DNA from 4 places in the Sphingobium sp. R-21 genome. Region 1 is predicted to be linked to each of the others. Evidence: riboswitches for the same ligand, from Rfam matches in the RefSeq annotation. Region 1 holds a riboswitch; each other region holds the start of a gene.
What was found. A riboswitch is a leader RNA that binds a small molecule or an ion and turns the genes downstream of it on or off. The one in region 1 is predicted to bind cobalamin.
Positions count from the first base shown of each region.

Region 2: another riboswitch for cobalamin. It lies ahead of ACN9MX_RS06965 (TonB-dependent receptor); the one in region 1 lies ahead of ACN9MX_RS07550 (TonB-dependent receptor plug domain-containing protein).
Region 3: another riboswitch for cobalamin. It lies ahead of ACN9MX_RS20010 (HoxN/HupN/NixA family nickel/cobalt transporter); the one in region 1 lies ahead of ACN9MX_RS07550 (TonB-dependent receptor plug domain-containing protein).
Region 4: another riboswitch for cobalamin. It lies ahead of ACN9MX_RS19855 (DUF1636 domain-containing protein); the one in region 1 lies ahead of ACN9MX_RS07550 (TonB-dependent receptor plug domain-containing protein).

Region 1 is NZ_CP184374.1:1,591,832-1,599,045, forward strand. Features, by position in the region: gene ACN9MX_RS07545 (ABC transporter substrate-binding protein) at 1-631, shown strand, start outside; gene ACN9MX_RS07550 (TonB-dependent receptor plug domain-containing protein) at 636-2,450, opposite strand; cobalamin riboswitch at 2,620-2,833, opposite strand; gene ACN9MX_RS07555 (threonine ammonia-lyase) at 2,917-3,900, shown strand; gene mobA (molybdenum cofactor guanylyltransferase) at 3,900-4,436, shown strand; gene cobA (uroporphyrinogen-III C-methyltransferase) at 4,526-5,320, opposite strand; gene ACN9MX_RS07570 (molybdopterin-dependent oxidoreductase) at 5,307-7,214, opposite strand, start outside.
Region 2 is NZ_CP184374.1:1,472,544-1,479,757, forward strand. Features, by position in the region: gene ACN9MX_RS06930 (winged helix-turn-helix transcriptional regulator) at 1-145, shown strand, start outside; gene ACN9MX_RS06935 (hypothetical protein) at 140-433, opposite strand; gene ACN9MX_RS06940 (ArsR/SmtB family transcription factor) at 722-1,051, shown strand; gene arsC (arsenate reductase (glutaredoxin)) at 1,062-1,475, shown strand; gene ACN9MX_RS06950 (GNAT family N-acetyltransferase) at 1,472-2,008, shown strand; gene arsB (ACR3 family arsenite efflux transporter) at 2,014-3,042, shown strand; gene arsH (arsenical resistance protein ArsH) at 3,039-3,785, shown strand; cobalamin riboswitch at 4,040-4,281, shown strand; gene ACN9MX_RS06965 (TonB-dependent receptor) at 4,459-6,603, shown strand; gene ACN9MX_RS06970 (PepSY domain-containing protein) at 6,671-7,214, shown strand, end outside.
Region 3 is NZ_CP184375.1:1,183,012-1,190,225, reverse strand. Features, by position in the region: gene ACN9MX_RS20020 (efflux RND transporter permease subunit) at 1-2,844, opposite strand, end outside; gene ACN9MX_RS20015 (LysR substrate-binding domain-containing protein) at 3,197-4,132, shown strand; cobalamin riboswitch at 4,251-4,478, shown strand; gene ACN9MX_RS20010 (HoxN/HupN/NixA family nickel/cobalt transporter) at 4,632-5,723, shown strand; gene cobW (cobalamin biosynthesis protein CobW) at 5,720-6,760, shown strand; gene cobN (cobaltochelatase subunit CobN) at 6,760-7,214, shown strand, end outside.
Region 4 is NZ_CP184375.1:1,147,806-1,155,019, reverse strand. Features, by position in the region: gene cbiB (adenosylcobinamide-phosphate synthase CbiB) at 1-412, opposite strand, end outside; gene ACN9MX_RS19875 (threonine-phosphate decarboxylase) at 405-1,382, opposite strand; gene ACN9MX_RS19870 (adenosylcobinamide-GDP ribazoletransferase) at 1,379-2,089, opposite strand; gene ACN9MX_RS19865 (histidine phosphatase family protein) at 2,086-2,649, opposite strand; gene cobT (nicotinate-nucleotide--dimethylbenzimidazole phosphoribosyltransferase) at 2,646-3,662, opposite strand; gene ACN9MX_RS19855 (DUF1636 domain-containing protein) at 3,659-4,066, opposite strand; cobalamin riboswitch at 4,259-4,448, opposite strand; gene ACN9MX_RS19850 (MgtC/SapB family protein) at 4,776-5,291, shown strand; gene ACN9MX_RS19845 (acetyl-CoA C-acyltransferase) at 5,446-6,627, shown strand; gene ACN9MX_RS19840 (hypothetical protein) at 6,798-6,947, shown strand; gene ACN9MX_RS19835 (LysR family transcriptional regulator) at 6,963-7,214, opposite strand, start outside.

The DNA.
Region 1 (7,214 bases):
CAAACGCCCTTCCGAGGAAGTGTTGGCGCTTCGCCCCGACCTGCTGATCGGCTTTCCGTCGGGCGACAGCGTGGTCGGCGCGCCACCGGGCCGATGGCGGACCCTGGCACTGGCGAGCGCGGACAGCCATGCGATGATCCTGGCGCAGATCCGGCAAGTGGCGGCCGCGGTCGGCCATCCCGAACGGGGCGAGGCGATGATCGCCCGCATGGACCGGGATCTTGCCGCCCTGCCCCGCCCGAAGCATCGCGGCGTCGCCGCCTATTATCAGCGGCGCGGCTATATGACCGGCACCGGCACGCTGGTCGACGACCTGATGCGGCGCGTGGGCCTGGTCAACCTGGCGGCCAGGCTGGGCAAGCCGGCACTGTCGCAGCTTTCGCTGGAGGAGATGATCGCCGCCCGCCCGGACTGGCTGATCGTCGAGGCGGGGAGCGAGAAGGTGGTCGATCAGGGGACGGAGATGCTGCACCATCCGATATTGCGCGCCATTCCGCGCATCCGCGTGCCCCAGGCGTGGACGGTGTGCGGCGGCCCCGCCTATGTCGACGCCGCGAGGAGCATCACGGCGCAGCTTGACGGCGCAGCGCGCAGGGGCGCGGCGCAGATCAACGCCGCGCCGCGCCCATAAGCCGTCAGAAGCGCACACGCACGCCGCCGAAGGCCGATCGCCCATAGGTGCCATAGCCATAGACCGTGGCGTATTTCGCATCGGTGACATTGTCGATGCGGCCATAGATTTCCAGCTTCTCCATGATCGGAAAAGACGCCCGGATGTTCGCTATCGCATAGCCGTCCAGCCGTACCAGATTGGTCGCGTCGTTGAAGCTGTCGCCCACCATCGTCACGGTGGCGCCGGTCGACAGGCCGAAGGGCCAGACATAATCCGCCGAAACGCTGACCGCGTCGGGGGCGCGGCGGGGCAGCCGGGCGCCGCTACTGCGGTCGCGCGCATCGACATGGCTGTAGGCGGCCGTGACGGTCAGCGCATCGACCGGCCTCAGCGTCAGCATCGCCTCCACCCCCTTGGCGCGGGTGCGGTCGAGATTATTATACCCGCCATAGAGGCCGATCGAATAATCATAGTTGATCTGGTTTCTGGTATCGCGGCGGAACGCCGTGACGGAGAGGATCGCCCGGTCGCCGTCGAGCCTCTGGTCAAAACCGATATCGTAGCTTTTCGACCGCTCGGGACGCAGGCCGGCATTGCCGACATCGGCGCCGTAAAGCTGGTAGAGCGACGGCGCCTTGAACCCCTCGCCATAGCTCATGCGGATATTGGTCGCGCCGGCATTGGGCGTGTAGTTGGCGTTGGCGCCGAAGGTCGTCGCGCCGCCGAACTGGCTGTGATCGTCATGCCGCACGCCGCCGGTCAGCGACAGGCCGGCAAGGGGCTTGACGACGGCCAGCGCATAGACGCTGTCGATATCGGCCTTGTGGCGTTCGGTGGAACCGAAGCCGGAAAAATCATAGTCGGGCCGCTCATGTTCATAGCCGAAGACCAGCTTCGCCTGATCGACCGGCTGGTAGACCCCTTCATATTCGAAGCGCAAATTGGTGCCGGAATAGGCATAAGGCCCGAAAGCGGACGTATAGTCGCGGTCGATGCGGAACCAGGTGACGGCCGCCCGATTGGTGAGCCTGCCGTCGAACAGCGCGAGGTTGAGGCCCGCATAGCCGACATATTGATCCGATTTCGAGGAGTCCGTGGTGCTGTCCACCACGCCATTGTCGGTATCCAGGTCGGCATGGATATAATAGCCGCGCAGGTCGAGGTTGAGGGTATCGGTGAAGGACAGCTTCAGCCTGGCATTGGCGGCGATATTCTCATAGCCGTCCTTTTCGGTGCCGCTGGCGGCGGAGGAAATGCCGTCGGTGTTGAAATAGGCGATGCCGACGCCGCCCGACGCGATGCCGCTGCCGCCCGAAACGTCCGCCTTCGCGTTCAGCGTATTGCTGTAGCCGTAATCGACGGAGGCATTGCCGGCAAAGCCGGTGCCGGGCGTTCCGGTCATGACGTTGACCACGCCGCCGATCGCCTGGCTGCCGTAGACGATCGAGTTGGAGCCGCGCAAAATCTCGATCCGCTGGATATTGCCGGTCAGCAGATTGCCGAAATCGTACATGTCGCCGATGCCGCTGGGGTCGTTGACCTTGACCCCGTCGATCAGCACCAGCGTCTGCGTCGTTTCCGCGCCGCGCAACGAAACCCCGGTCACGCCGCCCAGGCTGCCGCTGCGGTTGAAGCGCACGCCCGGCGTGGTGGCCAGCAGGTCGACCACGCTGACGCTCTGGCGGGTGCGGATGGTGTCGGCGTCGATCACGGTGACGGCCTGGCCGACCTCGTCGCGCGGCTGTTCGATGCCCAGCGCGGTGACGATGATCTCATCCTCCGCCAGCGCAGGTGCGGCCGCGAGCAAGGCGGCGATGGAAACGGAAATCCTCAACATGTCTGTCTTCCCCCTGAGCGCGATGCAACATGGCTCAGGGCGTCCGCTCATGCGGCCGGACAGGGGAAAATGGCTGGCGCCCGCGCCCTCCCCCACACCGATGCGGCCCCGCGCCGCTTCGTCGCTCAGACGGAGAACACCGTGCCGTGGCCATACCCTGGACCAAGGCAAGAGCGACCATGCGTCGGCAGGTCTCCTGGCTCGCGGGTCAATGCGGCGATGCACGCCTTCCCGGACTTGCGTCCAGTGGCCGGCCCTGGGGGCCGAAGTGCATCGCGCTCACCGCTTACAGTTGCAGGGACAGCCGCGGATTGGGACGGCTTCCCGTCCGCACCGCATTCCCGTTTTCAGCCCTTCCGGGCACCGGCGCGATCTTCCTTGCGCGCAGGGGCTTTGCCCTGCCCGCGCCGGGCGCCATAAGGGAAAGCGGCGGCCATGCCAAGGGGCAGCCGCAGAAGGAGATTGCATGTCGTTCGCCATCAACGCCGCCGATGTCGAGGATGCGGCGCGGGTCATCGCCCCCGCCGCCATCCGCACCCCCCTGCTGGAAAATGCGGCGCTCAACGCCCGCTGCGGCCGGCGGGTGCTGGTGAAGTTCGAGGGCGCGCAGCACAGCGGATCGTTCAAGTTCCGCGGTGCCTACAACCGGCTGGCCCGGCTGGACGCCGGGGAGCGAAAGGCAGGCGTCGTCGCCTGGTCATCGGGCAATCATGCCCAGGGCGTCGCCTTTGCGGCGCGCTTGCTGGGGATCGCGGCGACGATCGTGATGCCGGCCGACGCGCCCGCGATCAAGACGGCGAACACGCGGGCACTGGGCGCCGAAGTCGTTGCCTATGACCGCTTCACCGATAACCGGGAGGAGATCGCCACGCGGCTGGCGACCGAGAGGGGCGCGGTGCTGGTGCCGTCCTTCGACGATCCCTTCATCATGGCGGGCCAGGGCACGATCGGGCTGGAGATCATGGAGCAGGCCGCCGAAGCTGGCGCGAAGATCGGCCAGATCCTGGTCAATTGCGGCGGCGGCGGCATGGTGTCGGGGATCGCGACGGCGGTGAAGGCGCGCATGCCCGAGGTCAACATCCATGCGGTGGAACCGGAAGCGTTCGACGATACGGCGCGGTCCCTGGCCAGCGGCAAGCGGGAAAGCGTGTCGCCCGATGCGCGGTCGATCTGCGACGCGCTGCTGTCTCCGACGCCGGGAGCGCTGACCTTTCCCATCAACCAGGCGCTGTTGTCCGGGGGCCTGGCGGTGAGCGACGATCAGGTGCGCGACGCGATGCGCTTTGCCTTTTCCGTGCTCAAGCTGGTGGTCGAGCCGGGCGGAGCCGCATCGCTGGCGGCCATGCTGGCCGGAATTGCTCCGCCTGCCGAAGGGGCCGGCGTCGTGGTGATTTCAGGCAGCAATGTCGATCCCGACAGCTATGCCCGGATCATAGGCGGCGGCGCATGATGCGGCTGATGGGGGCAGTGCTGGCTGGCGGGCGGTCCAGCCGGTTCGGCAGCGACAAGGCGCAGGCGATGCTGGAGGGGCGCACCCTGCTGGAGCATGCGGTCGAGGCTCTCGGCCGCCATGTCGAAACCGTCGTGGTATGCGGCCGGCAGGTGGAGGGCATGATCGGGCTGGCGGATCGGCCCGCCGCGGACATGGGGCCGTTGGGCGGCCTCAACGCGGCGCTGCATCATGCCCTGGCGCAGGGTTATGACGCCGTGCTGACGACCGGGTGCGACGTGCCCGCCTATCCGGACGGCCTGGCGCAGGCCCTGATCGGCCCTGAACCCGCCATCCTCAAGGGGCAGCAACTGGCCGGATTCTGGCCCGCTTCGCTGGCGGGCGAACTGGATGCCCATCTGGCGGAGGACAATAACAGATCGATCCGGGGCTGGCTGGAGCGGGTCGGCGCCCGGATCATCGACCGGCCCGAATTCGTGCTGCCCAACATCAACCGGCCGGAGGATCTGCAGGCTCTGGCAAAGGACAGTCGATGAATGGAGTGCTTCCGCCAAGGCACCTGAACGAGGCAAGCCGCGAAAGCATCCCGTTCCGGCTTTGAACGGGAATCCCGCTTCGCGGGTCGTTATTTGGTCAGGGCTACAGCCGCCATGGTCTCCACCGGCGCATGCGTCCCGGCCACCGCCTCCCCGATCAGCAGAAGCGTCGGGTCTTCGTCGCTGATCGTCCGCACCAGGAAGGCCAGAGCCGACAGCTTGCCCCGGATCAGCCGTTCCGTCGGCAGGGAGACATTGACTGCCACCATCACCGGCGTTTCGGGATCGCGCCCGGCGGCGATCAGGCAATGGCTGATCTCGCCCGCCGCGGCCCGGCCCATATAGATGCCGATCGTGCCGCCCGGACGGGCCAGCGCTTCCCAATCCAGCTTCAGCGGTTCGCCCGCCTTCAGATGCGCTGTGACCAGCGTCAGCCCCCGCGCCACGCCGCGCAGGGTGAGCGAGGCATGGCCGCTCGCCGCCGCAGCGCTGGCCGTGGTGATGCCGGGGCAGATGCGCACGGAAACGCCCGCCTCCGCCAGATGCGCCATCTCTTCCGCCGATCGGCCAAAGACCGAGGGGTCGCCGCCCTTCAGGCGCACGACGCGCCTGCCCGCCCTGGCGGCCGCGAGCAGCAGGTCGTTGATGCTGTCCTGCGCCCTGGAATGGCGGCCCGAACGCTTGCCGACGCTGACGCGCTCCACCCCCGGGGGAATGAGGTCGATCACGCCCGGCCCGACCAGCGCGTCGTAGAAGACGACCTCTGCCGCGGCGATCAGCCTTTCCGCCTTGCGCGTGAGCAGGTCCGGATCACCCGGCCCCGCGCCGACCAGCCAGACCTGTCCGGGCGCGATCAGGTCCTGGGGCAGTTCATTCGGCTGCATGAAGCGTCTCCTGCATGCTTTGGGCAAGGATATTGGCGAGCGCGGGGCGGCATGACCCGCAATTGGTGCCCGCGCCCAGCGCCTTGCCGATGGCGGGCACATCAACCAGTTGCTGTTCGCGGATCGCGGCGACGATCTGGTTGAGGCCGATGTCGAAGCAGACGCAGATGGTCGCCCCCTTGTCCGGCTGGCTGCCAGGTCCGCGCGCCGCAAGGACGGAACCGCCGACCCCCTCGACCAGCAACTGGCCGATCAGCCAGTCGCGCGAGGGCAGCAGGCCGGTGCGCGTCACGAACAGCACCCCGTTCAGTCGGCCTTCGCCGATGGTCGCGATGCGCCGCGTTCCGCGTGAGGCGTCCATCGCCTCCACCCGGTCGCCCTTTGGAAGAAAGGCGTCGAGCCGGGCAGGATCGCCATTGCCGGCAATTTCATAGAGCGCGCCGCCCGGCACGGCGATCCTGGTCGACCAGAGACAGGGCAGCTTCACGGGCTGCCCGGTCGCAGCCTGATCGCGCAGGATGAGAAAGCCCTTCCATTCGGCGGCCACCTTCTCGACGCTGGCCGGGGTCGATTTGAAGCCCGGCTGGCCCGAATGGGGATCGACCAGCGGACGGGGCAGCAGGCCGGTGCGGCCCCCGCTCGACATCTGGTCCGTCCAGTGGATCGGGGTGAAGATGTCGCCGGGCCGCTGGCCCTCGCTCAGGCTGACGCGAAAGATGCTGTTGCCCTGCGCTGTCGCGACGCGGGCCAGGTCGCCGTCGACGATCCCGAGCGCCCCGGCATCGCGGGGATGGATTTCCACCAGCGGCTCCTCGCGATGGCGGGCGAGTTTCGGGGACAGGCCGGTTCGGCTCATCGTATGCCACTGGTCGCGATAGCGCCCGGTGTTGAGCGTCATCGGCCATTGCCCCAGCGGCTCCTGAACCTCCATCTGCTTCGTCAGCACCAGCCGCGCCCTGCCGTCCGGCGTGGGGAAGCGGCCGTCGGCGAAGGCTGTGCCGCCCCAGCGGAACGGCTCCATGGCGTCATAGGCATCATTGCCGATCGTCGCCCAGGCGCGCAGGTTCAGCATCCGCTGCCCATCATTTCCATAGGCGGTAAGGCGCGCATGTTCGCGCCAGATGTCGGCGGGCCGGTCATAGGCGAAGGCGTTGCGCCAACCCATGCGGCGCGCGACTTCCTTGACGATCCACCAGTCCGGCCTGGCCTCTCCGGGCAGCGGCAGGAAGGGGCGCTGGCGGCTGATCGTTCGGTCCGAATTGGTGACGGTGCCGTCCTTTTCCCCCCAGCCGGCGGCGGGCAGGCGGACATGGGCATGGGTGCTGCTGTCGGTGTCGGCCATGATGTCCGAGACGACAAGGAACGGGACGGCTTCCAGCGCTTCGCGCACGCGGCCCGCATCGGGCAACGAGACGGCGGGATTGGTCGCCATCACCCAGAGCGCCTTGATCCGGCCTTCGTTGATGGCGCGGAACAGGTCGACGGCTTTCAGGCCGGGCTTCGTCGCCATCTTCGGCGCGGCCCAGAAGCGGCCGACGCGCTCCACATTGTCCGGGGCGAAGTCCATATGGGCGGCGAGGGTCGAGGCAAGCCCGCCGACTTCGCGCCCGCCCATGGCGTTGGGCTGGCCGGTGATCGAGAAGGGCGCCGCGCCCGGCTTGCCGATGCGGCCCGTCGCGAGGTGGACGTTGATGATCGCGTTGACCTGATCGGTGCCGCGGATCGACTGGTTGATGCCCTGGCTGAACATCGTGACCGTGCGCGGCGTGGCGGCGAACAGCGCGTAGAATTGCTCCAGCAAAGCGGGCGCGATGTCGCAGGTCCTGGCGGTCGTCCAGAGATCGTGGCCGGTGCGGATATGGTCCCAGAAACCTTCGGGTGCGCTGACATGATC
Region 2 (7,214 bases), 120 kb from region 1:
TCGCGTCGAATATCAGCTGTCCGATTCCGGCCTTGAGCTGCTTGTCCGGATGGTCCCTCTATGGACATGGATCGTCGAGAATGCGGAGCGGTTTCGGAAGGCCCGGGAGACATTCGACAGCCTTCAGCTGGGCAAGGCGTCATAGAACCCCGTCCTTCGCGACAGGGAGCGCCCAGGCGATTACCTGATCGCCGATCGGCGTTTTCATGAAGTGATGGCCCCCGGTCATCAGGACGACATATTCACGCCCATTCTGCTCATAGACCATCGGCGTCGCCTGACCGCCGGCGGGGAGCGCCTGCTGCCAGAGGATTTTACCGGTCCTCATGTCGATGGCCTTGAACAAATCGTCCGTCGACGCCGCGATGAAGATCAGGCCGCCGGCCGTAACGACCGCACCGCCATTATTTGGCGTACCGAGGCAAATTTGCAATCTTGGACGACGGCGCCCTGTCGGCGCCGAATGAGAGCACTTCCCGCCCGCAGCAATCGCCCGCGTCCGACGAGGGCAAATTCCGCAAGTTGCTCCAGTTCCTGATTTTCCGTTCCCAGGTCCGGTCGGTCCACTTTTGCAATTCGGTTGCCAAAAATTTGCCGATTCCAGAATGCGCCTTCAATTTTGAGGCTGATCCATACTGTCATTGACCGGATAATTGGGGAACTGATCGGAAATATTCGATGCATCCTTGACGAGGCCAAATGCATCGGATAATTACGATGCATGGACACCAGCGAAGCACTTTCGGTCCTCTCGGCTCTTGGCCATCCCACGCGTCTTGATGCGTTTCGGCTGCTGATCCGACATGAGCCTGACGGCCTGTCGACCGGCGAGCTGGTCGAGGCCTCCGGCCTGACCCAGAGCACCTTCTCAACGCACCTCGCCGTCATGGTGAAAGCCGGACTGGTACTGTCGGAGAAGCGTGGCCGCCAACAAATCCAGCGCGCCAATCTCGACGCGTTGCGCGGACTGATGGTCTATCTGGCCAAGGATTGCTGCCAGGGACGCGCCGAACTGTGCGAGCCGCTGCTGGCCGAACTTATCTGCTGCTGAAGAGGCGATGATGACCGATATCGTGATCTACCATAACCCGCTTTGCGGAACCTCTCGCAATGCCCTGGCCATGATCCGCAATGCGGGCATCGAACCCCATGTGGTCGAGTATCTGAAGACGCCGCCAAGCCGCGCGCTCCTGGTGCAACTCATGGGTCGGGCCGGCATCACCCCGCGCGCCCTGCTGCGCGAGAAAGGCACGCCTTTTGCCGAACTGGGCCTGGGCGACGAAAGCCTGGCCGATGACGCGCTGATCGACGCGATGATGGAGCATCCCGTCCTCATCAACCGTCCGCTGGTGGTGTCTCCGCTGGGTGTGAAGCTCTGCCGGCCTTCCGAAGAAGTCCTGGATCTGCTGCCGGCCGGGCAGCGCTGCCCATTTGTCAAGGAAGACGGCGAAGTCGTGGAAGCGACGAGGCGATGACCCTTTCGGTTCGCGACGCAACGATCGGCGATGCCGGTGCCATTGCCGCCATCTACGCGCATCACGTCTTGCACGGCACGGCGACCTACGAAATCGTGCCACCGACCGAAGAGGAGACCGAAGCCAAGATACGAACGCTGACCGGACGAGACTGGCCATTCCTTGTTGCCTGCGATGGATCTGAGGTGGTGGGCTATGCCTACGCCACGCAGTTCCGCGATCGGCCGGCCTACGCTTATGCCTGCGAGAACAGCATCTACGTGGCGCACGACAGGCGCGGTAGCGGCATCGGCAAGCTGCTCCTCATGGCCTTGCTGAAGGCCGCTGAAGCCCATGGCTTCCGGCAGATGGTCGCCGTCATCGGCGGGGGTGAACCTGCCTCCGTAGCGCTCCACGCGTCCTGCGGTTTTGAGCATGTCGGTCGCCTCACCGGCATGGGCTGGAAGGCAGGCCGCTGGCTCGACACGGTTTACATGCAGCTTCCCTTGGGCGGCGGCATCGCGACCGCGCCGGCTGCTTCCGGGAAGGACTGACGACCATGTCGCTGTTCGAACGCTATCTCTCGCTGTGGGTGGCCCTGTGCATCGCGATCGGGATCGGTCTTGGCCATTTGCTCCCGAGCGCCTTCGAGACCATCGCAGCGCTGGAGATCGCCAACGTCAACCTCGTCGTTGCGGGGCTGATCTGGTTGATGATCATCCCGATGCTGCTGCGGGTCGATTTCGGCGCGCTGCATAGCCTTCGGCAACACTGGCGCGGTATCGGCGTCACCCTTGTGGTGAACTGGGCGATCAAGCCATTCTCGATGGCGCTGCTCGGGACGTTCTTCCTCCGCTATTTGTTCGTCCCGATGCTGCCGGCAGGCGCATCCTCGTCCTATATTGCGGGCCTGATCCTGCTGGCCGCAGCGCCATGCACGGCAATGGTCTTCGTCTGGTCGAACCTTGTCGACGGTGAGCCGAACTACACATTGAGCCAGGTGGCACTGAACGACTTGATCATGATCTTTGCCTTCGCACCGCTCGTCGGCCTGCTGTTGGGCGTGGCATCAATCACCGTGCCGTGGAACACACTGGCGCTGTCGGTGGGGCTCTACATCGTCGTCCCGGTTATCATCTCCCAACTGCTCCGCCGAGCGCTTCTTCGCGGCGGCGAGAAGGGACTTCAGCATTTCCTGTCCGCCATCAGCCCGATCAGCCTTGCCAGCCTGCTGCTGACGCTGGTGCTGCTGTTCGGCTTCCAGGGTGAGCAGATCATCCGGCAACCGCTGGTGATCGCGCTGATTGCCGTGCCGATCCTGTTTCAGGTCTATCTCAACGCCGGCATCGCCTACTGGCTCAGCCGCCGTTTCGGCGTGGCGTGGTGCGTCGCCGGCCCTTCGGCGCTGATCGGCGCCTCCAACTTCTTCGAACTGGCTGTGGCCGCCGCCATCAGCCTCTTTGGGCTCAGTTCCGGCGCCGCGCTGGCAACGGTCGTAGGCGTGCTGGTGGAAGTGCCGGTGATGCTGTCCATTGTCGCCTTGGTAAAGCGAACCCGTCCCTGGTATGAGAAAGCCATTGCCGCATGAGATTGCGTGAACTCACCGCCCCCGATCATCTGCCTGCCTTGGACAAGGCCTTTGCGCTGGCTCGTCCCGCCGCTGGCCTTGGCCCGGACCAGCCGCCTCTGCGCTTTCTACTGCTCTACGGCTCGCTGCGAGAGCGCTCCTTCTCTCGCCTCGCCGTGGAAGAGGCCGCCCGCCTGCTGCAATATTTCGGTGCTGAGACGCGGATCTTCGATCCCAGCGACCTGCCGCTGCCAGATCAGGTGGCGGGAGACGATCACCCTGCGGTGCATGAATTGCGCGAGCATGCGCTGTGGTCGGAAGGCATGGTCTGGTGCAGCCCGGAACGGCACGGCCAAATCAGCGGCATCATGAAGACGCAGATCGACCACCTGCCGCTCCAGATTCGCGGGATGCGGCCGACGCAAGGGCGGACGCTTGCAGTCATGCAGGTGTCCGGCGGCTCCCAATCGTTCAATGCCGTCAACACGCTGCGCCTGCTGGGTCGCTGGATGCGGATGTTCACGATCCCCAACCAGTCGTCGGTGGCGATGGCTTACAAGGAGTTCGACCAAGACGGCCGGATGCGGGCGTCGAGCTACTACGAGCGCATCGTCGATGTGATGGAGGAATTGGTCCGCTTTACGGTACTTATGCGACCGCATGCGGCGCAACTTGTGGATCGCTATTCCGAGCGCAAGGAAGCCGGAATTTCGGTTGATGCCGAGTCTGACCATTCGGCAGTCGCGATAGCGCCGCAATGTTGATTGACGGCTAGCAGCCCGGCACGGCGAAAATCAGGATCAGCAACCATGGCATCCGGCTGTACGACGGACTCAGCCGGGTTCTGGCCCATACTCGCGATATCCCGTGTCCTGTTGTCGCTGGTTAAGCGCCTGGTTCTCATGCGGATATCGGCCATCTCGCCTTGGCTCGGTCTCGCGGCGGCGTGAGATTAGGCTCTTGCGGAGCATTGACCCTCCCGCTAACGCACCTCTGCCCGGGACGATGGCTTCATCGTCCCGGGCATGATCGCGCCGGTGCCTCGAAAGAGGCTTAAAAGGGAACGCGGTGAGGATGGCTCCGGCCATCCAAATCCGGGGCTGTCCCTGCAACTGTAAGCGGCGAGCGCGATGCATATCGCTTCCTCCAGTGTGAGGAGGCAGCCACTGGACCGGACGCTAAATCCTGCGAGGTCTGGGAAGGCCGTGCATCAAGCTATGACCCGCGAGCCAGGAGACCTGCCAGCGTCTGGTCGCTCTTGCCCGGTCCAGGGGATGGCCAAGGCACGGTATCTTTCCGTTTGAGCGACGAACGGGCGGTGGAGGCCGCATCGGTTCGCGTGGCGGTCGCTCTATGGCGTCCGGCTGCTGACGTGCGCCGACCGTCGCTGGCGGCACGTCTCCACCCGAATGTCGCGTGACGCCGGGAAGACATGCAATGGAATGGAAAAATGTAGGATTTTGGCTGGCCACCGGGCTGGCCGCCACCACGACGCAGCAGGCCGGCGCGGAAACCGCCGCGGACAGCTCAGCCGAAATCATCGTGTCGGGCGTTCGGCCGGGAGCATTGCTCCAAGAGACGGAAACCGGATCGCGCCTGGGGCTGACCGCGCTCGAAACGCCAGCCAGCGTCGCACAGATTGATGGCGACGCGATCCGCGCTCGGGGCGATCTGGACATAATGTCGGCCGTAACCCGTGCACCGGGCGTCACCACCTCCGCCAATCCGGGCAATGGCGGCACGGCCCTGTCGCTGCGCGGCTTTTCCGGTCAGGGTTCAGTGCTGCAACTGGTTGATGGTGTCCGGCTGTTCCCGGTCGCGGGCACGATCACCTTCCCCACCGATCCGTGGAATGTCGAGCGGATCGAATTGCTGAACGGCCCCGCCTCCGTGCTCTACGGACAGGGCGCACTGGGCGGCGCGGTGAACATCATCACCAGATCCCCCAATGCCGAACGCACCGAATTTGACGCGGAAGCAGGATATGGCTCGCAGGATAGCTGGCGCGCGGCGGCAGGTGTCGGTGGACCGCTGGGCGAGATGCTCTCCTACCGGATCGACGCCAGCTACCGGGCGTCGGACGGGTATGTCGACCGTGGCCATTCCAAGAGCCTCGCGCTCTCGGGTGCGCTGCGCTTCCGGCCAAGCGACAGCTTCACGCTCACCCTGCGTAACGACTATGGCAATCAGCGGCCGATGGAATATTTCGGCACGCCACTGATCGACGGGGCGTTGGTGAAGGACAACCAGCGGCGCAACTATAATGTCGCCGACGCCAGCCTGCACTATCGCGACAATCGGACCACGCTGACCGCCGACTGGACGGTGGCCGAAGGCATCACCCTCTCCAACGCCGCCTATCGCCTTACCAGCAAGCGTCTGTTCAAAAATCTGGAGAGCTATTTCTACAATGACGACACCGGCTTGATCAACCGAATGGACAATCTGGGCATCTTCCATGACCAGACCCAATATGGCGATCAGGCGACCATCCGCATTAGCAAGCCGATTGCGGGCCTGAAAAACGATCTGGTCGTCGGCTTCGACGCCAATCTCATCAAGCTCACTTATTCCAATGATTTCGGATCGGACCCACAGGAGGATGCTGTCGATCCCTTCGACTTCGATCCGGGCCTGTTCTACGACACGCAGGGCATCGCGCCCCGCTATCGCACGCGGACCAACGAATATAGCTTCTTTGCCGAAGACCGCTTGGCGCTGACCGATCAGCTTTCGGTGGTCGCAGGCATCCGGCACGAGCGTGACAAGGTGCAACGCTGGAACATCGTCTATAACCCGGACGGCAGCACCAGCGAGGTCAATGCCTTTCCCAATGGTGCGACCAATCGGAAATTCCGCAACACCACTTGGCGGATCGGCGGCGTCTATCGGCCGACCTCCAATATCTCGTTCTATGGGCAATATTCGACCGGCGTAGATCCGCTCGGCACGCTGACCACCTTCACCACCAATGCGACCCAGTTCGCCTTCACCAACGCGACCGGCGATCAGGTCGAGGGCGGCATCAAGGCCATGTTCCTCGATGGCAAGGGCAGCGCCACTCTGGCGGCCTATCGTATCGTCAAGAAGAAGCTGGTGGCGCAGCAGACGCCGACTAGTCCCATAGAACAGATCGGCCAGCGGTCCGCCAAGGGTGTGGAGGCTTCGGTGACGCTGCAACTGACCGACCGCTTCGGCATCGACGCGAATGGCACAGTGCTGGACGCTAATTTCGATGACTTCATCAGCGGCGGCACCAGCTATACCGGCAACACGCCACCCAATGTGCCTGAAGTAGCGGCGAACCTGTCCGTCTATTGGGCGCCCATTGACGCGCTGCGGGCCAATGCCAGTTTGCGCTATGTCGGCCGGAGCTTCTCGGACAACGCCAACAGCCACCGGGTGCCGGGCTATGCCGTGGTGGATGCGGGGTTGACCTATGCGTTCACCCCCAATCTCGCGGCGAACCTGCGGGTCTATAATCTCTTTGACAAGGATTATGCGACCACCACCTATAATGACGAGCAGTGGATATTGGGCCGCCCCCGTTCCATCGACATTTCGGTGACGGCTCATTTCTGACGCACGCGCCCGGTGGCGTCATCGCGGCAAGCGATGGCTGTATCTGACCCATCGCTGGCTGGGCATAGTGACATGCCTGTTGCTGGCGATGTGGTTCCTGTCGGGCATCGTCATGATGTATGTGCCTTTCCCGTCGCTGACCCAGCAGGAGCGGCTGGCGGGATTGGCACCCATCGACTGGAAGCAGGTCCATGGGAGTGTTCAGGCCGACGCCGTGTTGCAACAAGGGTTGGACGGTCCCGTCTGGCTGCACGACGGGGCGGCGGCGGCAATGAGCGGGCGCGCCATCGCTCCTGTCACGGCTCGCCAGGCTGGCGGCATCGCTGCCGCGTTCGGCAAAGCGCCTGCCTCCGCCGTGGATCTGATCGAGCGGGATCAATGGACGGTTGGCAGCGGGTTTAACCGCTATCGGCCATTGTGGAAGGTGACGCTCGACCGGCCGGATGGGTTGGTCCTCTACATCGCATCGACCACCGGAACGGTGGTGCTGGACACGAACCGCACAGAGCGGTTCTGGAACTGGCTCGGATCGGTTCCCCACTGGATTTATCCGACCGTGCTGCGTCAGGACCAGCCACTGTGGAGGCAGGTGATCCTCTGGACCTCCGGGG
Region 3 (7,214 bases), on a different replicon from region 1:
CCCGGTCAGCGCCGGTACGGACAATGTCGTGCCGGTAATGAACAGCATCCACACAATGCCCGCCAGCGCCGCGGGCAAGGCGGTGATGATCACGAAGGGATCGACCCAGCTCTGGAAATTGACGACGATCAACAGGTAGATCAGCACGATCGCCCCCGCCAGACCCCAGCCAAGCCCCGAAAAGGCCGTGTTCATCGTCGCATATTGGCCGCGAATTGTGACGGTCGTGCCCTTGGGCAGTTCCTTCTCCAATGATTTGATCGCCCGTTGAACATCGGCGGCGACCGCGCCCAGATCCCGTCCCTGCGTCGTCGCGAAAATGTCCAGCACGGGCGCAATATCATAGTGCGTGACAACCGGCACGGTGTTGGACCGCCGGATCGTCGCCAGCCCGCCCAGCGGCTGAACAGGGGCGCCGGACGCACTGCTCGACACCGGCACATTGCTGAGATCGCTCATCGATCCCACAAGATATTCCGGCGCCTGCGCCACCACCGGATATTGGACGCCGTTTTCCGGATTCACGAAATAGACCGGTGCCGTTTGCGAAGTACCCGCAAGCTGGCTGGCCAGGCTGGTCGTCACGTCGCGCTCCGAAAGTCCATATTGCCCGACCCGTGAACGGTCGACCTCCACCTCAAGCTGGGGCGAGCGTGCCGGCTGCTGGATACGGGCATCGGCCAGCCCGGAAATGGCCGCCATCCTCGCCAGCAACTTCTGGGCATAGGCGCGGTTGCCATCGGCATTCTTGCCCGCGATCTGCACGTCGATGGGTGCCGGCGCGCCGAAATTCAGGATCTGGCTGGTGATGTCGGCCGGCAGGAAGGCGAAGCTCGTTCCGGGGAAGCGACGGGGCAATTCCCGCCGCAGCTTCGCGACAATCTCGTCGGTCGGCCGGTGATCCCTCGTCAGGGCGATCAGCATGTCGCCATCCTGCGGGCCAATGGTGCCGCTATTGTTGTAGATGGTGTTGATGCCGCTTACCGGCAGGCCGATATTGTCCGTGATGGAGGCGAGTTCCTCCGCCGGAATCATCGAGCGGACTTCCCGCGCGATACGATCGAAGCGCGCGGCGCTGTCTTCGATCCGCGCCCCCACCGGTACGCGCACATGCATCGCGATCTGGCCGGAATCGACCGAGGGGAAGAAATTGCTGCCCAGCATCGGCAGCAGCGCGAAGGACAGCAGCACGATGGCCATGAAGCCCAGCAGGAAGGGCTTGCGCGCATGGAGAGCCCGGTGCAGCAGCCCGACATAGCCGCGCCTGGTCTTCTCGAAGCGCTTTTCGAACCCGCGTTGGAACCGGACCAGCGGATTGCGGGAAGCGGGCGCCCCGGCCAGGTGCATATCGCCCCCCTCGACATGGGGCTTCAGCAGATACATCGCCATGGTCGGCACCAGCGTCCGCGACAGGATGAAGGACGCAATCATCGCGAATACGACGGACAGGGCCATCGGCACGAACAGGAAGCCTGCAACTCCGGGCAGGAAGAACATCGGCACGAAAACGATGCATATGCACAGCAGCGATACGAAGGCTGGCGTCACGATCTGCGCCGCGCCGTCCAATATGGCTTCGATCACGCCCTTGCCCTGTTCCAGATGCCAGTTGATATTTTCTATGGTCACGGTCGCATCGTCGACCAATATGCCGACCGCCAGGGCCAGGCCGCCCAGCGTCATGACGTTCAGCGTCTGGCCGAAAGCCGCCAGCGCCGCGATAGCGGCCAATATGGCGAGCGGGATCGACAGGGCGATGATCACCGTCGAACGCCAGGATCCCAGGAACAGCAGGATCATCAACGACGTCAGCGCCGCGGCGATCGCGCCTTCATGGATGACGCCTTCCACGGCTGCCTTCACGAAGAGCGACTGGTCGCCGATGGGCAGGATCTTGAGCGCGTCGGGCAGGCCCGCGGCAATCTGCGGCAGTTTCTGCTTGACGCCGTCCACGATTGCCAGGGTGGAGGTCGCGCCGTTCTTGAGGATGGTCAGCAGCACCGACCGGCTGCCCTCGACATGCACGATATTCTGCTGCGGGCCGCTGCCGTCGCGAACATGCGCGACGTCCCGCATGGTGATGGTCGCGCCGTTCACGACCTTGACCGGCAGGTCGTTCAGAGCCTCTATGGAGGACGGGGCGTTGTTCAACTTCACGCTATATTGCGTTTCGCCGATCTTGACGAAGCCGGCCGGGTTGATCTGGTTCTGCGCCGCGATGGCAGCGCCCACATCCTGCGCCGACAGACCCTTCGATTGAAGCGCCAGCGGGTTGAGGTCAATCTGAACCTGCCGCTGCTTGCCGCCGGACGGGAATGGCATGGCAAGACCGGGCACCGTGATCAGGGGCGGGCGGACCTGGTTCATGCCCATGTCGAACAATTGCTGTTCCGACAGCCCCTTTCCCGACAGGGCAAGCTGGAGGATGGGAACGGTCGACGCACTATAGTTCAGGATCAGCGGTGGCGTAATTCCCGGCGGCATCTGGCGCAGGACGGTCTGCGACACCGATGTCACCTGCGCCGTGGCGGTCCGGATGTCGGCGCCCGGCTGGAAATAGATCTTGATGACGCCGATACCCTGAAGCGACTGGCTCTCGATATGGTCGATATCATTGACCGTCGTCGTCAGCACCCGCTCATAGGGATTGACGATGCGGTTCGCCATGTCCTCCGGCGACAGGCCCGCATATTGCCAGGCAACGGCCACCACCGGGATGCGGATGTTGGGGAAGATGTCGACCGGGGTGCGCACGGCCGCCAGAACCCCGCCGATCGCGATCAGGATTGCCATTACGATGAAGGTCAGCGGACGATGCAGGGCAACCTTGACGATATCGATCATTCACGACTCCACGCAAGCGCCGCCAGGTGATCCCCGCCGCACATGAAACGCGACCTCTCCGGATATATTTTTCGCCTTCTGGGACAGTGACGAACAGCGCCAGGAAATGCGCATATCTTTTTTTCGCATTTTCAGGCGATTGTCCGTGACCGGCCTGCCTGACAATGCGCCCAAGAATGCGACGACATCCCCGACCATGGGCGGAGTGCTGCGGCAATGAGGGGGCATAGCCCGCGCACATCCGCCCGACGGTCATGGGACACCGCCGCATTCGAAAACGCCCATGCGCCCTTGGACATTCCACGTCTAATATATAATATGGCATGATCGATATCTTTGACGACATGATAATATGGACCTGCGCCACCTTCGTTATTTCCTGTGCGTCGCTGAAGAGATGCATTTTGGCCGCGCCGCGCTTCGCCTCGGCATATCCCAGCCGCCGCTCAGCCAGCAAATCCGCGCCCTGGAGGAGGAGCTTGGCGTCCGCCTGTTCGATCGCACCAGCCGCAAGGTGCGCCTGACGGAGGCGGGCCGGCTGTTCGAGCCGGAAGCCCGCAGGACGCTTGCCCAGGCCGACCGCGCAGCACAGATCGCGCGCATGGCGCAGCGTGCGGAGATCGGGCGGCTGGGGCTGGGTTTCACTACGTCCGGACCCTTCGTGCCGCCGATCGCGCGCGCGCTCTACCGCTTCCGCAAAGCCCATCCGGACGTCGAACTGATCCTGCGCGAACAGGGCCGCGACGAACAGATAGAGGGGGTCGCCAGCCGCCAGCTCGATCTTGGAATCTTGCGTGATTTCACGGCATTGACGCTGTCTGATGGCTTGCTGTCGCAATGCCTGCTCAAGGAAGAGATGGTGCTGGCGCTGCGCGCGGATCATCCGCTGGCGCTAAGGGCGGCCCCACCCCGGATTGCCGACCTTTTCGATGAACCGCTGGTCCTGTACGGCGCACCCAATGGCACAGGCTTCACGGAACATTTCCGGGCCCTTTGCACGGAGGCTGGCTTCGTCCCCAAAATCTCCCATGAAGCCCGCAGCCTGGCCACCCTGCTGGGCCTGGTTTCGGCGGGGTTCGGGCCTACGGTCATACCCTTGTCAATGGCGCGGCTGCACCTTGACAATGTGGTCAACCGCCCGTTCGACTTGCCGGTCATGAGTTCGCTCTGGCTGATCCACGATCGGGAACTGTCGCCCACCGGCCTGGCGTTCCTCGATACCCTGCTCGAAGAATGCCGGTCGACCGGAATCACCTCCAGCGACAGCCGATGCGCCACCGCGCCATGACGGAGGTCATCGCCCAATGCCTCATCAGGGAACGACCGCTGATGAAGGCGCCGATGAAGCGCCCCTTCCCATTTCTTTTCCCAGCCTCTATGCACGGCCGTGAAGATCGGTTTCGGTTGGTCTTCATGATCGCGCCGGTGCCCTCGCAAGGGGCTTAATAGGGAATGCGGTGATGAATCCGCAGCTGTCCCTGCAACTGTAAGCGGTGAGCGAGACGCATAGCGATCCTCCGGAGCGCCGGATGATCAGCCACTGGGCCGGACGCTAAACCATGCGAGGCCTGGGAAGGCCATGCGCCGAGCCGTGACCCGCAAGCCAGGAAACCTGCCTGCGTCTGGTCGCTCTTGCCTTGGTCCAGGGGATGGCCGCGGCACGGTCCTCCGTCTGAGCGACGCTTCTCGCAGCGGGAGCTGCTGTCCGCATGCCGGGCGCAAGAGCGTCCGTCCGGCATGAAGGCGGTTTCCGTCCGGTTTCGCAGACGCCGACGGGATACCGTCCGATGACCATTTCCTCCGATGCGCAGGCATCGATGCAGGCGCCTCCTGGCGGCCTGCGTCGCCGCGCCACCGGCATGTTCGCCGGTCTCATCGCCGCCAATCTGGCCGCCTGGATCGCGGCCTTCACCATCTTCGCGGGCGATCCCGTCATGCTCGGTACGGCGGTGCTTGCCTGGAGCCTGGGCCTGCGCCATGCCGTCGACGCCGATCATATCGCCGCCATCGACAATGTGACCCGCAAGCTGATGCAGGACGGCCAGCGGCCCCTTACGGTCGGCTTCTGGTTCGCCATCGGCCATAGCGGCATCGTGCTGATCGCCGCTGTCCTCATCGCATTCGCCGCCAATGCCCTCAGCCGCGTCGAAGCCGCAGGAGCCATTGGCGGCACCATTGCGACGCTGGTGTCCGCGACCTTCCTCCTTGCCATTGCGGCGATGAATCTGGTCATCCTGCGATCCGTGCTCAAGACCTTCAATCATGTTCGAAGGGGTGGCGCCTATATCGATGAAGATATGGACATTCTTCTGGGCAATCGGGGTCTCCTGTCGCACCTTTTCCGCCCGCTTTTCCGGCTGGTGACGCGAAGCTGGCACATGGCGCCGCTCGGCTTTCTTTTCGGTCTGGGCTTCGATACCGCGACAGAGGTTGCCATTCTGGGCCTTTCCGCCGGCCAGGCCGCCAGCGGCCTTTCCATCGCGACCGTCCTTATCTTCCCCCTGCTCTTTGCGGTGGGGATGGCGTTGATCGACACCACGGACGGCGCGCTGATGATGGGCGCCTATCAGTGGGCGTTCGTGAAACCGATCCGCAAACTCTACTATAATATCACCATAACGCTGATGTCGGCTCTGGTCGCGCTGCTGATCGGCGGGATCGAGGCGGCGGCGCTGCTGGGCGACAAGCTCGGCCTCAGCGGCGGCATCTGGACCCTCGCCGCCGATTTGGGCGCCCATTTCAACAGCCTTGGCTTCATCATCATCGGCCTGTTCGCCGCCTGCTGGCTGGCGAGTTGGGCCTTCTATCGCTGGAAGGGCTTCGACGAGATCGAACTCATCCCCGCCGCTGGCCACCAACCGCAAGGAAATCCCGCATGAAAAAGGTATCTGCAACCGTCATCACCGGCTTTCTGGGTGCCGGCAAGACCACGCTGATCCGTCACCTCATCCAGCATGCCGGCGGCCGTCGTCTGGCCCTTATCATCAATGAATTCGGGGATGTGGGCGTCGATGGCACGCTGGTTCAGGGGTGCGGCGACGAAGCCTGCCCGGATGACGACATCATCGAACTGGCCAATGGCTGCATCTGCTGCACCGTGGCCGACGATTTCCTGCCGACCATGCAGAAACTGCTCGATCGCCCTGTCCCGCCTGATCACATCATCATAGAGACCAGCGGCCTTGCCCTGCCCAAGCCGCTGGTGAAGGCGTTCCAATGGCCCGACATCCGGACGCGGGCCACGGTCGACGGCGTCATCGCCTTGATCGACGCCGACGCGCTCGCCGCCGGCCGCTTCGCCCATGACGAAGTCGCGCTCGCGGCCGCCCGTGCTGCGGACCCCACGTTGGATCATGACAGCCCGATCGAGGAATTGTTCGAAGATCAACTCGCCTGTGCCGACCTCGTCCTGCTCAACAAGACCGACCTGGTGGAGCCGGACCGCCTGGTGGCGTTGGAGCAGGAACTGGCCCGGGAAATCCGACCCGGCGTCCGCATCCTCCGCACCGCCAGGGGAGAGATTGATCCCGCTATCCTGCTCGGTCTCGACGCGGGCGTGGAGGACCAGATCGATGCACGCCCCTCCCACCATGACGATGAGGAGGATCATGACCATGACGATTTTGACAGCTTCGTCGTCGATCTGGGCGAACTTGCCGGGCCAGAGCCGCTGCTGACGGCGCTCGCGCAGAGCATCGCCGCGCACGACATATTGCGGGTCAAGGGCTTCCTCGCCATTGAGGGGCGCCCGGCGCGCCTGGTTCTTCAGGCGGTCGGTCCGCGCATCCAGCATCATTACGACCGGCACTGGCAGGCCGGCGAGCCGCGCCGATCCCGGCTGGTGGTGATTGGCCAGCGCGGCATGGACCGCGCCGCGATAGAGGCCGGAATCGGCGCCCGGATGGCGACCGCCTGATGCATCTGCTGACCGCCACGCCCGGCACCGTCTCCAATGGCGACGAAGCCATAGACCTCGGCCAGTCACCGGGGGACATCGTGCTGCTGACCGTGGCGGACAGCGAACTGGCCTGTTTCGCCAGCGCGGCCCATGCGCTCACGCAGGAACTGGGGGAAGGCGCGCCGCGCATCCGGCTCGCCAACCTTCTCCAGCTAAAACATCCCTATTCGGTCGACATGTATGTCGAGAAGGTCGTGGCCCATGCCAAATTCGTCTGCGTCATCCTGCTAGGGGGCAAGAGCTATTGGCCCTATGGCATTGATGAGATTGCAAATATCGCGCGGGAGAAAGGCATTGCCTTCGCCGCCATCGCCGATGATCGGGAAGATGATCCAGAATTGCGCGCCGCTTCGACCGTTGGCCCGGAAAGCTGCGGTCTGCTGCGCGACTATCTGCGGCAGGGCGGCATAGC
Region 4 (7,214 bases), on a different replicon from region 1:
CAGCGGTGTCACGCCCCACGATTCGGGCCACCGCCCGCCGCGCGGCATCCAGTTCGCCTCTTTCCAAAGCGCGGACAACTGGCAGCACATGGACATAAAGACTGTTCTGCGCCAGCGCTGGCCAGGCCGCGAGCGCCAGCCCCAGCCAGGCCCAGGGACCGCCCCAGCGGCGGATCGTCCATTCCAGCGCCAGACCCATGCCTCCCCCCGCGCCGAGCAACAGCAAGAGGAGGGCGAGTCCCGTCCAGCGCCGTAGGCGGCCGTTCAACCGACCCTGGTTCCATCGCCGTTCCACAGTGCCGATGATCCGGGCAAAGCCGCCCACCGGATGGCCGAGCCGCGCATGAAGCCAGCCTGGCCAGCCCAGTCCCGCATCCATCATCAGCGCCGCCAAGGCCACCGGCTCAAACATCGGCCAAAGCCCGGTCCAGTCGGGCGAGGGCAGCTGCATCGGCGGGGAGGCCGAGCCGCAGCCAGCGCCTGTCCTCATCGAAGGGACGTGTCAGGATAGACCGTCGCGCCAGCCTGTCGAACAGGGTCAGGCCGTCATCCACTTCCACCAATCGGAACAACGAGCATCCGCCGCGCCCCTGCAATCCATGCCGCGCCAGCACGCCGTCCAGCTTCGCCGCCTGCTCCTCCAGGGTCACGACGGTCTCGTTGATCCAGTTCCGGTCCCGATAGGCCGCGGTGCCAAAGGCGATCGCCGCCGCGGAAACGGGCCATTCTCCCATCATCCGGCGCACCTGCGCGACAACCGCCCGCGGTCCGAGCAGAAAGCCCAGCCTCACCCCGGCCAGCCCGAAGAACTTGCCGAAGGACCGCAACAGGATCAGCCGCCGTTCGTCCCCCACCATGCCCGCCAGGCTGCATGCCGGCACGGCGTCCGCATAGGCCTCGTCAACGATCAGCCATCCGCCGGCATCTTCCAGCCGATCAAGCCATTGCAGCAGGCGGGCTGGCGGCAGGATGCGGCCATCGGGGTTGTTGGGATTGGCCAGCAGCAGCGCCATCGCTTCGCGGGGCGGCTCCTCCCCTGCGCGCATGGGGGCGCCCTGGGTGAAAATCTCCCCATGGGTGCGATAGCTGGGCACCAGCCAGCGGCCGGGCATGTCCAGCATCCGTCCGACCAGCCGCAATCCCGCCTCGCTGCCCGGCAGGGTGCAAAGATTGTCGGGATGAACCCCGAAGCAGGCCGCCGCCATTGCCTCCATCGCCGCCAGATCATGCGGATCGGGCAAATGCCGCCAGTCGACGGCCAGATGATCGCCCCCCGGCCATGTGAACGGGCTGATCCCGGTTGAAAGGTCGATCCAGTCATCGCCGCCATAAAGGGCGCGCGCGTCGGCCAGGCGGCCGCCGTGGGATGTGAAGGCGCTCATCGCGCCGACACCATCGCCAGCAACAGCGCGCTTTCCAGTAATTCGATGCCCGCGCCATGCCCGTCACCTGAAATGCCGCCGATCCGGGACCGCAACCATAGTCCCCAGAGCGGAATCAATGGGATCGCCGCCAAAAGGGCGGGTTCCCGAAGACACGCCACCAGCGCCAGCATCGACCAGAGGACACATGGTTCCGGCCGCCAGCCTGCGCGAAAGCGGCTCGCCAGCCCTTCGTGAAGCGGCGGCAACCAGCGCGTCCAGAATAGCGGTCCGATACGCGCCACCATCGCCACGACAGCGAGCATCCAAAGTGGAAAGCTCTCCAACCACGATCGCAACAGCACCAGCTTGACCAGCAGTTGCAGACCGATGGCGACCGCGCCGAAGCTGCCGATATGCGGATCGGCCAGCACGGCGGACAGGCGCGTTCGGTCGCCATGCGCTGCCCCTGCCGCATCTGCTATATCGCCCAGTCCGTCGAGATGTAGCGCGCCGGTCACCGCGACCCATGCCACCAGTCCGGAAAGAGCGCCCACCCATGGATCGATCCGCATCCCCAGCCCGGCGCCGCCCGCCACGATCAGGCCCACCGCGATGCCGGTTGCGGGTAACCAGCGGATCGCGGCCGCGAAGTCCCGCTCATCCACATTCAGGGCGGGCAATGGCAGGCGCGTCATTAATTGCATGGCCAGGACCAGCCGCTTCATGTGATCAGGCCCATAATCTGTGCCGACCGGCTCTCCGGCCAAACCCGCAGGCTCAAAATCGCGCCATAGGGCAGATCCACCGCCCATCCCTGCCTCACGTCAAAGCCGCACAGCACGGCCAACGCCGCCCGCATCGCCCCGGCATGGCAAACCACCAGCGCCGGCTCCCCAGATGCGCTCAGCGCCTCGCCGATCCGGGTGCAGAGGCCAGTCCAGCTTTCCCCACCCGGCGGCGGGAAGCGATCCGGATCATCCCAAAAGCGCGCCAGGTCGTCCGCCGGAAGGCTCGTCGGGTCTGTCCCCTCCCAATCCCCGAAATTCAACTCCCGCCAGCGCGCATCCACCCGGTGTTCGATTCCGCGCTCCGCCGCGATGACGGCGCCCGGCACTCGCGCTCTGGCGAGGTCCGATGTCACCAGTCGGGCGAAATCCAGCCCCCGCGCCCGCTCGACGCAGAGGGCGATGCCCTCCGTTTCCGGCGGTGCGTCCAGATGACCGAGCAGACGCCCGGCAAGCTGCGGCGCGCCATGCCGCATCAGATGGAGGGAAAAGGCGCTCACAGGGCGCTGGCCACCGCGGCTTCGGCAAAGCTCGCCATGTCCTGATGCGCGGCAAGGGCGGAGCGGACGATCTGCGCCGCTACCGCCGCACCGCTTCCCTCGCCCAGCCGCATGTCGAGCCGCAGCAAAGGTTCCAAGGCCAGCGCAGCCAGCAGTCGCTGATGCCCCGCCTCCGCCGACAGATGGGCCGCCAGGCAGTGGTCGGTGATCGCCGGATTGTCCCTCACTAGCGGCGCGACGGCCGCGCAACAGATAAACCCGTCCAGCATCACGGGAACGCGCCGCATCCGCGCCGCCAACACCGCTCCGGCCAGCGCCGCGATCTCTCGCCCGCCCAATCGCCGCAGGGTTTCGAACGCATTGATGCACTGCCCCCCATGCACGGCGAGTGCCCGTTCCACCGCACCGGCCTTGCGTATCAATCCCTCGCCGTCCACGCCCGTGCCGCGCCCGATCCAATGCTCCGCCGGACCGCCGAATGCCTGGGCGCAGAGCGCCGCGGCCGGCGTGCTGTTGGCAATGCCCATTTCGCCCAGCAGCAGCAGGTCCAGCCCCGCTTCCACCACCGCCGCCCCCGCATTGATCGCGGCCAGGCAGTCGGCCTCGCTCATGGCGGCCTCGACACAGATGTCGCCTGTCGGCCTGTCCAACTCGATCGCGACCACGGTCAGTTCCGCGCCGCAGGCCTGGGCCAGCGCATTGATCGCTGCTCCGCCATGATGGAAATTCGCCACCATTTGCGCCGTCACCTCGGCGGGATAGGCGCTGACCCCCCGCGCGGCCACGCCATGATTGCCCGCGAAGATCGCGGCGCGGAGGCGCTCCGCCACAGGCCGCTCCCGGCCCTGCCAGCCCGCCATGAACAGGGCGATTTCCTCCAGTCGCCCCAGGGAACCGGCGGGCTTCGTCAATATGGCCTGCCGCGCCGCTGCGGCATCGATGAACTCTGCTTCCGGAGCCGGCAAATCCTTCAGCGCCGCGGCAAAGGCCGTGCTGTCGCTGAACCGGATCATGAGCAGACAAAGCCTTCGGGCGGCGTCCGGACGATGAAATGCCCCTTCACGCCCTGCGGCCAGTCGGCATAGCGCACCACGCCCTCTTCGCTTTCGGCATGGCGCACGGCATAATCGAGGATCGCGCGCGCGGCGTCCTCATCCGGGGCGAAATCGCCCAGCACATAGCCGACCTTGCCGGTCCCGCGCACATGCACCGTGCAGTGGCGCTGGCAGGCGAAGAGGCAGGGCATGTCCTGCACGGCAATGCCCGCATAGGCGGGATCGCCGTCGCGTATCTTCTGCATCGCCTGCACCAGCAGGGCGCCGCCCCGCCGCCCCGCTCCATCCTCCCGTTGTTCCGCCGAAAGGCGACAGGTCGAACAAACGACCACCGAAGCCCCAGGCTCCACAGGCCGCAACATCAGCGATGGCCCCGCGAAAAAGTCATATCATATCCTCCAGCCCCGACGGCATATGCCCTGTCGGGAACCGCGCGGGAGAGGACTGGCCGGCATCGGGCAGGCGATAGAACTCCCCTGCGCGGCCGCGCCGGCAAGGCGATGACTGTCGCTCGGCGAGGATATCCCCGTTCGTCCGGCACACCCTGTCCGGCCGAAGAACGACCGCGTCAGGCAGGTCTCCTGGCTCGCGGGTCGACGCTTTCCGGCCGCCTTCTCGAAACCTCTGGTTCCAATGGCGCGATGGCTGGATCGCTCGCCGCTTACAGTTGCAGGGGCAGCGCGGGCGTTCCACCCGACTTCCCTTTTCATCCCCTCACGGGGAACCTGTCGCACTGGCGCTGATAAGACTGCATTCGCCCGATCGCAAGGTCGTAAAAGGACAGAGTTAACACGTCCGCACCTGCGCTCGATTTGCGATGGTTACACTTCTCTTCACTCGCCCGAACTGCTATCATCGGACGCAAAGAGGGAGAGGAACCATGGCGATTCTGACGCGATGGATGGATTGGTTCTGTCAGTTGTTCGCATGCACGGCTGAAAATGAAATGCGGGTCAACGGCCTGATTGCACATGTTTCTTCCGACAGCGACGATCGTTAACATCCCATAGCGAACGCGGCCTGTCGAATTCGTCGCCGTGGATGGAACGGCGAGTCTCTTTCGCGTGTATTATGGCCATGCTGGCCAATGATTTCGGTACCACGCTCGTCCGCCTTTTGCTCGCAACCCTGCTGGGCCTTGCGCTGGGATTTGAGCGGGAACGTCACGGCCATGATGCGGGCCTGCGTACCCATGGACTGGTGTCGCTGAGTTCGGCGATGCTGACTTTGTCAGCACTGGAACTGGCGGAAGCCCATCAGGACAGCGATCCGATCCGCGTCGTTCAGGGTCTTGCCCAGGCAATCGGCTTCATTGCGGGCGGCCTCATCTTCGTGCGCGGCGGCGATGTGCGCAACATGACCACGGCCGCCAGCCTGTGGATGGCGGCAGCCGTCGGAATCACGGCAGGGGCCGGCCAATATGTACTCGTGCTTGCAGGATCGCTGATCGCGCTGGTCCTGCTGTCCCTGCTCCTCCTGATCGAAAAGCGCATGGGTCGGCGCGAGAAGAAGGCGGACGATCCGGAAAGCGGTTCCGTCACCATGCCCAATCGCCGGGGGTCGGCAGTCCCCAAGCGTGACGGCTGAAGGGCTCCTCCGCATCGCCGCCTTTAGTGACCCCCAACGTTGCGCGCATGGTCGCGATAGGGGAAGAGACAAGCGATGTGGGCGGAAACCCTTGTTGCGATTCGTGCCATGATATGGCGCAGGGTCCGCTCCCGAACCGCTTGAGGAAAGAGCAATGAGCAAGGATATCATCATCGCCGGCTATGCCCGGACCCCGATGGGTGGCTTTCAGGGCGCACTTTCGGGCGTTTCCGCGCCGGAACTGGGCGCCGTGGCGGTAAAGGCGGCGGTCGAGCGTTCGGGTGCCGCGCCGGAAGCCATTGACCGCATCTATATGGGCTGCGTCCTGCCCGCCGCGCTTGGGCAGGCGCCCGCCAGACAGGCGGCGCTCGGCGCAGGTCTTCCACAGTCCGTCGAAGCGACCACCGTCAACAAGATGTGCGGTTCCGGCATGCAGGCGGCGATCATGGCCGCCGAAGCGCTGAGCGCGGGAACCGTGGACATCGTCATTGCGGGCGGCATGGAGAGCATGACCAATGCCCCCTATGCCCTGCCCAAGCATCGTTCCGGCGCGCGCATCGGCCATGACCGGATCATCGACACGATGATGATGGACGGGCTGGAGGACGCCTATGACCGCGGCAAGCCCATGGGCGCCTTTGCCGAGGATACGGCCCGCGACTATCAGTTCACGCGCGCGGAAATGGACGCCTATGCGGTTGAGAGCCTCGCTCGCGCCAACGCCGCGATCGCCAGCGGCGCCTTCGCTGGGGAGGTTGTTCCGGTGACGGCCCGGACGCGCGGCGGCGAAGTCCAGGTCGACAAGGACGAGCAGCCCGGCAATGCCAGGCCCGAGAAGATTCCTTCCCTGAAGCCTGCCTTTGCCAAGGACGGTGCGATCACGGCGGCGTCCTCTGCCTCCATCTCGGATGGCGCGGCCGCGCTGGTGCTGACCCGTTCCGACGTCGCGGAGAAGCTGGGCCTCGCAAGAGAAGCGCGCATCGTCGCCACCGCAGCCCATGCCCATGCTCCCGCGCTGTTCACGACGGCCCCGGTTTTCGCGATCCGCAAGGTACTGGATAAGGCCGGCTGGTCCTCTGGCGAGGTCGACCTCTACGAAGTCAACGAGGCATTCGCCGCCGTCGCGATGATCGCGATGCGCGACCTCGACATCCCGCACGACCGCATCAACGTCAATGGCGGCGCGACCGCGCTGGGGCATCCCATCGGTGCCAGCGGCGCGCGGATCATTGCCACGCTGGTGGCGGCCTTGAAGGCTAGAGGCCTGAAAAAGGGTGTTGCGGCGCTCTGCATCGGCGGCGGCGAAGCGACCGCCGTCGCTCTCGAAATCCTGTAGGCGAGAGGGAAGGAAATATTGAAGGATCGGCCGCCGCCTATCAGGACGGCGCCCTCACCCATGTCTCTCTGGTTCTGAATGCTTCCATGGCGCAACACGGCGCCATGAAACGTCCTGCGCGCAATTGAGATTATCTCTTCAGTCGGTGACCAGAGCCATGGAGCAAGTCGATGCTCGAACATGTTCCCGCCTGGATGGGCAGGAACTTCGCCAATGTCCGCGCAGGCCATGAAAGGCTGGTCATGGTCAGGACCCGACTGCAGGAAACGGCGCCGATGCTTCCCTTGTCCAGCCCGGCTTTCGCTGCCAGGGCAGGCTGAGCGTCGTCTCCCATCCTACCCGTCCGGGCCCAGAGCGATCCGCACAAGGGCGCGCAGCGTCGGGGCCTCGTCTGCCCCGCGCCACGCCAGGCCCGTTTCCAGCACAGGCGCCTCGTCCGCCAACGGCAGGTAGCGAACGCCCGTTCGCGCCAGATTGCGGAGCGAGGCGGGAACCAGGGCCATTCCCATTTCGGCGGACACAAGGCTGATGATCGTCTGCATCTGGATCGCCCGCTGGCGCACATGGGGTTCCCGTCCCCTGGCCCG